Regions from separate parts of the Staphylococcus gallinarum genome, predicted to be linked through region 1. Evidence: a T-box and tRNA genes for the amino acid it is inferred to sense, from the RefSeq annotation. Region 1 holds a T-box; the other holds one or more tRNA genes.

Region 1 (4,427 bases):
ATATTACGGATATTTCAAAAGCTATTGTTTATAGAAAATTGTAAGCGTATACTCGTGTTAATTGTTATAGCACTTAAAATAAAGGAGATGGGAAAATGACATTACAATTAACAGGGGATACATTGACGATTTCGGATATTAAACAATTCTTAAGTGATGAAGATAAAGTTGAAGTGACAGCTGCAGCATATGAACGTGTTAAACAAAGCCGTGCAACTGTTGAAGATATAATCGCTAATAAAGAAACAATATATGGAATTACAACAGGTTTTGGATTGTTTAGTGATGTACGTATCGATGAAGGTGAATACAATCAACTTCAAGTAAATCTCATTCGTTCTCATGCTTGTGGTATTGGTAAACCATTTTCTGAAGAAGTTGCATTAGTGATGATGTTGTTGAGATTAAATACCTTATTAAAGGGGCATTCTGGAGCGACGGTCGATTTAATTGAACAACTCATATTTTATATCAATAATCGAATTATACCTGTCATTCCGCAACAAGGCTCACTTGGTGCTTCAGGAGATTTAGCACCACTATCTCATTTAGCTTTAGCACTTATCGGTGAAGGTAGTGTTTATTTCAATGGAGAGGAAGTAGACAGTCGGTACGTCTTAAATAAATTGAATCATCAATCGTTACAATTACAAGCTAAAGAAGGTTTAGCATTGATTAATGGGACTCAAGCGATGACTGCGCAAGGTGTAATCAGTTATATTGAAGCGGAAAGTTTAGCCTATCAATCTGAATGGATTGCTGCGTTTACACATCAGGCTTTAAACGGCATAGTAGATGCCTATAATGAGCATGTACATAAAGTTAGAAACTTCCAAGAACAAATGGAAGTAGCAGAGCGTATGTTAGACTGGCTAGAAGGCTCTGAATTGACAACACGTCAAGGTGAAATACGCGTGCAGGATGCCTATACTTTACGCTGTATTCCACAAATTCACGGAGCAAGTTTCCAAGTATTGAATTATGTTAAGGAAAAATTAGAATTTGAAATGAATGCTGCTAATGACAACCCACTTATCTTCGATGAAGGTGATGAAACACTTGTGATATCTGGGGGTAATTTTCATGGTCAGCCCGTAGCCTTCGCATTAGACTTCTTAAAGCTCGGAGTGAGCGAATTAGCTAATGTTTCAGAACGTCGTTTAGAACGCCTAGTCAATCCACAATTAAATAACGGATTGCCTGCTTTCTTAAGCCCTAAACCAGGATTGCAAAGTGGTGCTATGATTATGCAATATGCCGCTGCTAGTTTAGTCTCAGAAAATAAAACACTTGCCCATCCTGCTAGTGTTGACTCAATTCCCTCTTCTGCCAATCAAGAAGATCATGTATCTATGGGGACAATTGCTTCACGTCACGGATATCAAATTATTGAAAACGCAAGACGTGTCTTAGCAATTGAAGCAATTATAGGCTTGCAAGCAGTTGAGTATAAAGACATCGATAAACTGTCGCCTAAAACGTATGATAAATATCAAACTTTACGTCATATTTGTCCATCAATTACAGAAGATCGACAATTTCATAAAGATATTGAAGCAGTTGCACAATATTTACGTGATGCTGCATATAATGAATAAAATAAGTTGTTATAAATAAGCTCTCTCTTGAAAATAATAATGTTATTTGCTATATTTAAAACAACTTAATAAGATATTGTTCGTGGGACAAGTAGTATTAATATCGTGATTTCAGAGAGCTTGTGGTTAGTGAGAACAAGTAATCATGTTTAATATGAATCTACCTACTTATATGTGAACAATCGGTTTTAGCCGTTATTTTAGTGAGAGCGCAGTCTATAATGACTGTTAAATAGGGTGGCAACGCGTCAAGACCACGTCCCTTGTAATTAGGGGATGTGGTCTTTTTTTGTTACTATCCAATAGATATAAATTTGATGAGAGGATGAAATCATATGTTAGATATAAAATTATTCCGTAGTGAACCTGATTTTGTTAAAGAAAAAGTTGTAAAACGTGGTATGGAAGAAAGTGTTGTGGATGATGTTTTAGAATTGGATGACAAACGTCGTCAACTTATTGCACAAGCTGAGGAAATGAAAGCTGAGCGTAATAAAGTCAGTGGTGAAATCGCGCAAAAGAAGCGTAATAAAGAAGATGCAGATGATGCCATTGCTGCAATGCGTAAATTAGGTGATGAAATTAAGGTATTGGATGATACTTTAAACCAAGTTGATCAAGAATTAAATGATAAATTGTCACGCATTCCAAATGTAATTCAAGATGATGTACCTGAAGGTGCTTCAGATGAGGATAATGTTGAACTTAAACGTTGGGGAACACCTCGTGAATTTGACTTTGATGCAAAAGCACATTGGGATTTAGTAGAAGATTTAAAAATGGTTAACTTTGAACGCGCTGCAAAAGTTTCAGGTGCACGTTTCGTATTTTTAACAGGTGAAGGTGCGCAACTAGAACGTGCGTTAATGAACTATATGGTCACAAAGCATACAACACAACATGGTTATACTGAAATGATGGTACCACAATTAGTAAATGCTGATTCAATGTATGGTACAGGTCAATTGCCTAAATTTGAAGAAGATTTATTTAAAGTTGAAAAGGAAGGTCTATACACAATTCCAACTGCGGAAGTACCATTGACGAACTACTACCGTAATGAAATTATTGGTCCAGATGAATTACCAGCGAAATTTACTGCACAGTCAGCATGTTACCGTAGTGAAGCAGGATCAGCAGGTAGAGACACACGTGGTTTAATTCGTTTGCATCAATTTGATAAAGTTGAAATGGTTCGCTTTGAAAAGCCAGAAGATTCATTTGATGCATTAGAGGAAATGACAACACATGCTGAAGCAATTCTCGAAGAATTAGGCTTACCATATCGTCGTGTAATCTTATGTACTGGAGACATTGGCTTTGGTTCAAGTAAGACATTTGATTTAGAAGTATGGTTACCAAGCTATAATGATTATAAAGAAATCAGTTCTTGTTCAAACATTACTGACTTCCAAGCAAGACGTGCGAATATTAGATTTAAACGAGATAAAAATGCTAAGCCAGAATTAGTACACACGTTAAATGGTAGTGGTTTAGCAGTAGGTAGAACCTTTGCTGCTATTGTCGAAAACTATCAAAATGAAGATGGTTCAGTAACTGTTCCAGAAGCTCTTGTTCCTTATATGGGTGGCAAGACTGTAATTAGACCAGTTAAATAATTAAAATGAAATAATAAATGAAGCGTCGGAGATGTACAGTTCTCTGACAAATGAAAAGGCAATTTCTTTTGAGATTGCCTTTTTATTTATAACGATTTATACAAATTGTGTTTTTTCAGTATGGTGATTTAGCAATAAGACATATCGACCTAACTATTAATTAGGTGAACCATATTAATACAAAATATTGAACAAATTTTTAGTCTAGTTAATTTTTAAAATACAGGAAGCAAGTAACTATCAAATTATCATAAGAGGGTAGGGGAGGTGTAACGATATAAAAAAGGTTAAAAATCAAATTAATAGTAGAGTTGTTAAACCTTTTTCTGCCAGGTGGTCTAAATTAATCTGAGTCTATAAAATAATTTAAAATCGCTGTAATAGCAACGTTTTTAGACTGTAGTTTGTCTTACGTAACACATACCAAAGTCTAAAAGATATGGTTGTTTTTAAATGTTTGTAATAGAATGTGAATATCAAAATACATCAACAAGGGGTGAGATGATGAAAGAACATATCACATTTAAACAAGGCGTTAAAGAATGTATCCCCACTTTGTTAGGCTATGCTGGTGTTGGATTATCATTTGGAATTGTCGCTGTAGCCTCTGGCTTTAGTATTCTTGAAATTATATTATTGTGCTTAGTGATTTACGCTGGTGCTGCTCAATTTATAATTTGTACATTAGTCATCTCAGGGACACCCATAACGGCTATTGTGCTTACAGCATTCATAGTTAACTCGAGAATGTTTTTATTAAGCATGACATTAGCCCCGAATTATAAAGATTATGGATTGTTAAATCGGTTAGGGCTTTCTTCGCTTATAACTGATGAGACATTTGGTGTAGCTATCACGCCACATTTAAAAGGTGAGAAGATAAATGATCGTTGGCTACACGGTTTAAATATTACAGCGTATTTATTTTGGACAGTGTCATCTGTTGCAGGTGCTATATTTGGCAAATACATACAACATCCGGATGCTTTAGGATTAGATTTTGCAATCACAGCAATGTTTATCTTTCTAGCGGTTTCTCAATTTGAAGCGGTAAAGCGCTCGCATATTAGAATTTACTTTGTCTTAATTATCTGTGTTGTGGCTATGATGTTGTTGTTCAGTTTATTTATGCCGTCATACTTGGCGATTATTTTAGCTTCAGTTGTTGCGGCAATGCTTGGGGTGGTGATGGATAAATGACGATTTCTCT
Region 2 (4,427 bases), 310 kb from region 1:
AGACATGACGAGACTATATCCTGAAGCGCAAGAGGCAATTGAGCAAGGTGGCACATTTACAGGTGAATATGTATTAAATAATGAACAGCGTGACGTTGGTGTAATTACGGGCAGTGCAATAACAAGAGTGCATGGTACAGCAGGATTACCTGAGGATTCTATTTATGCTAAAACAACTGGCCATGCTGGTCAAAGTTTAGCGGCATATACACCAAAAGGCTTTACAGTGCATCATACTGGTGATGCCAATGACTATGTAGGTAAAGGCTTATCTGGCGGTAAAATTATTATCAATGCACCTAATAAACAACGCGAACAAGAAATTATAGCCGGAAATGTTTGTTTCTATGGTGCTTCTGAAGGTAAAGCATTTATCAATGGTAAAGCAGGAGAACGTTTCTGTATTCGTAATAGTGGTGTCCAAGCAGTTGTCGAAGGCATAGGAGATCATGGTTTAGAGTATATGACTGGTGGACGTATTGTGATCCTTGGTGATGTTGGTAAGAACTTTGGCCAAGGTATGAGTGGAGGCGTAAGTTATATCTTCCCATCAGACGTTAAACAGTTTAAGAAAGAACATAAGTTAGATACGCTTGATTTCGATGCTATTACGGTAAAGGAAGAACGCTCAGTATTAAAAGAGATGCTAGAAGCACATGTTAAATATACCGATAGTACCAAAGCGAAAGAGATATTAGCAGATTTTGATAATATTGCTGATAAAGTTGTAAAAGTGATACCTAAAGATTACAAATTAATGATGCAAAAAATAGATTTACAAAAACGTAATTCAAGTCAATTAGATGAAGCTTTATTAAAAGCATTTAATGACAAACGCACACATATTGAATCAGAACAACAATTGAGTGCCGTTTATTAATCGTAGAGGGGGGATTTATCATGGGTGAATTCAAAGGATTTATGAATTATGAAAAACAACAACTACATGAATTGTCACTAGTTGATCGTTTAAATAATCACGAAGCTTTTCAACAAAGATTTACCAATGAGGAAGCGGCTGAACAAGGGGCGCGCTGTATGGATTGTGGCACACCATTTTGTCAGACAGGTGAACCGTTTGGTAGAGAGACGATAGGTTGTCCTATTGGTAACTATATTCCTGAATGGAATGATCTCGTGTATAGACACGATTTTAAAACGGCATATGAACGTTTGAGCGAAACAAATAATTTTCCGGAATTTACAGGGCGTGTTTGTCCAGCTCCATGCGAGCAGTCATGTGTCATGAAGATTAATCGTGAATCTGTAGCTATTAAAGGTATTGAGAGAACAATTATTGATGAAGCTTATGAAAATGGATGGGTACAACCGACAATTCCGACTGAACGAAAAAATGAAACGGTCGCAATTGTTGGGAGTGGTCCAGCTGGTTTGACTGCTGCAGATGAGTTGAATAAATTAGGTTACAATGTAACTGTTTATGAACGTGCGCATGAAGCAGGTGGTCTATTGATGTATGGTATACCAAATATGAAATTGGATAAAGATGTGATTCGTCGTAGAATTAAAATTATGCAAGATTCAGGTATTGAGTTTGTAACTGATACGGAAATTGGTGTCGACATCAGTAGAGAGGAATTAAATGAACGTCACGATGCTATTATTCTTTGTACAGGATCGCAAAATGCAAGAGATTTACCATTAGAAGGACGTATGGGTCAAGGTATTCACTTTGCTATGGATTATTTGACTGAACAAATGCAAGTATTGAATGGTGAATTGAGTGAACCTACAATCACAGCTGAAGGCAAAAATGTTATTGTTATCGGTGCCGGTGATACAGGGGCAGACTGTGTTGCAACTGCATTACGTGAAAATTGCAAGTCAATTGTTCAATTTAACAAATACACAAAACAACCAGAAGAAATAGAATTTGATGAAAATACGTATTGGCCATTGGCAATGCCGGTATTTAAAATGGATTATGCACATAAAGAATATCAATCACGCTTTGGTTTTGAACCACGTGCATACGGTGTACAAACAATGCGTTATGATGTGGATCACATTGGAAATATTAAAGGTGTATATACTCAAATTTTAGAAGAAACGGATGAAGGCATGGTCGTTGTTGATGGGACAGAACGCCATTGGCCTGCTGACTTAGTATTATTATCTATTGGCTTTATTGGTACAGAAACAACAGTTCCTCATGCGTTTGATATTCAAACTGAACGTAATAAAATCGTTGCTGATAATAAAGATTTTAGAACGAATCAACCTCATATCTTTGCTGCTGGTGACGCAAGAAGAGGTCAAAGCCTTGTCGTATGGGCGATTCAAGAGGGTAGAGCTGTAGCGAATTCAGTTGATGAATATTTGAAAGAAAAAACACTGGTGTAACACAAAAAAATGTTTGACTTTTATGACGGGCTATAATATTATAATTATTGTGTTCGTTTGGAGGAATACCCAAGTCCGGCTGAAGGGATCGGTCTTGAAAACCGACAGGGGCTTAACGGCTCGCGGGGGTTCGAATCCCTCTTCCTCCGCCATTGTTTTTTAAAACCAAGACTAATAAATAGATTTGACCACCACTTAATATGTATTAAGTGGTGGTCTTTTTTGTCTGCAGTGAAAGATGTATAACAGGTTGAACGTGGCTATGAAACGAACTATCCATGTTAAAGCCATTACATTCTATAGTCGAAGATATCGTTAATCATATTATTTACATTTGAGTTTTTTATTAAGTGTCGTAAGCTTGATGGTTCCAGTTGCGCTTAAAAAGTGCTTATACATTATAAATTGTTATCGTTTTACAATAGGTTACTTTAAGAAGTAAAACATTTTCAAATGAAAGCCTTTACAAAACTTGTATAGACAAGTTATACTTTGGTTAATTACAAAATGTAAGGGAGTGGATCATCATGGCTGTGAAAAAGAAAGATGTAGAAGATATAGTCGAAGCGGTTGGGGGCAAAGAAAATTTGGACACAGCAACGCATTGTGTCACACGCTTAAGATTAGTCTTAAAAGATGATGATAAAGTGGATAAAGATAGATTGAGTAACAACGATTTAGTTAAAGGGCAGTTTAAGGCGGACAATCAATACCAAATTGTTATTGGTCCGGGAACTGTTGATGAAGTATATAAACAGTTTGTTGAAGTAACAGGTACGACTGAAGCTTCGAAGGAAGACGCAAAGTCAGCAGCAGCTAAAAAAGGTAACCCGGTTCAAAGATTGATTAAATTGTTGGGAGATATCTTTATACCAATCTTGCCGGCAATCGTTACTGCAGGTTTGTTAATGGGAATAAACAACTTATTGACGATGAAGGGTTTGTTTGGTCCAAAACCATTAGTTGAACAATTTCCGCAACTTGGCGACTTTTCTAATATTATAAATGTGATTGCAAGCACAGCATTTATCTTCCTACCGGCACTTATTGGGTGGAGTAGTATGAGAGTGTTTGGTGGTAGTCAAATTCTAGGTTTGGTACTCGGATTAGTATTGATGAACCCGCAACTTGTGTCACAGTATGATATCGCTAAAGGTCATATACCAACTTGGCATATCTTCGGTTTAGAAATTAAACAATTGAATTATCAAGGACAAGTATTGCCGATACTGTTGGCTTCTTATGTATTAGCGCAGATTGAAAAGGGCTTAAATAAAGTAGTGCATGATTCTATTAAAATGCTAGTCGTTGGGCCTGTTGCATTATTAATAACAGGGTTCTTGTCATTTATCATTATTGGGCCGCTTGCATTATGGTTAGGAACTGGAATCACAAACGGTGTGACATTTGTTTTTGAACATGCAGGTTGGTTAGGCGGAGCGATTTATGGTCTGTTTTACGCGCCGCTAGTAATCACTGGTTTACATCATATGTTCTTGGCTGTTGATTTCCAATTGATGGGAAGCGAACTTGGAGGAACGTATTTATGGCCAATCCTTGCTATTTCGAATATCTGTCAAGGTTCTGCGGCATTTGGTGCATGGTATATTTATAAAAAAAGAAAAATGGGCAAGGAACAAGGTTTAGCAATGACTTCAGGTATATCTGGTTTCTTAGGAGTGACAGAACCAGCGATGTTTGGTGTGAACTTGCCATTAAAATATCCATTTATTGCATCTATCATTACATCAGGTGTATTGGGTGCGTTTATAGGCGCTAATAGAGTGCTAGGTAATGTAGGTGTCGGAGGTGTACCGGCAATTATTTCTATACAAAAAGAATATTGGTTAGTATATGGTATTTGTATCATTATAGCGATATGTGTACCATTTATACTTACAGTCTTTTTATCAAGATTTAGTAAAGAAGAAACGAAAGAACTTGTCGATGAATAGGGCGTGACAGCCAACAATTAAACTCGCTAAATGATATTAGCGAGTTTTTTTCAAATAATAACTTAAGGTGGTTTTAAATATGGAACAAAATGATTGGAGAAAATCAGT

Evidence for each region. The T-box of region 1 lies ahead of serS (serine--tRNA ligase). A T-box ahead of a tRNA ligase gene usually reads a tRNA of that ligase, here a tRNA-Ser.
Region 2: it has a tRNA-Ser gene. The T-box ahead of serS (serine--tRNA ligase) is inferred to sense a tRNA for this amino acid. The anticodon was not compared.

Annotation. Positions count from the first base shown of each region.
Region 1 covers NZ_CP069082.1:10,835-15,261, forward strand. Annotated here, with positions in the region: gene hutH (histidine ammonia-lyase) at 96-1,598, shown strand; T-box leader at 1,668-1,865, shown strand; gene serS (serine--tRNA ligase) at 1,934-3,217, shown strand; gene JN168_RS00050 (AzlC family ABC transporter permease) at 3,722-4,417, shown strand; gene JN168_RS00055 (AzlD domain-containing protein) at 4,414-4,427, shown strand, end outside.
Region 2 covers NZ_CP069082.1:2,595,172-2,599,598, reverse strand. Annotated here, with positions in the region: gene gltB (glutamate synthase large subunit) at 1-880, shown strand, start outside; gene JN168_RS12430 (glutamate synthase subunit beta) at 901-2,364, shown strand; tRNA gene JN168_RS12425 (tRNA-Ser) at 2,424-2,516, shown strand; gene treP (PTS system trehalose-specific EIIBC component) at 2,892-4,319, shown strand; gene treC (alpha,alpha-phosphotrehalase) at 4,399-4,427, shown strand, end outside.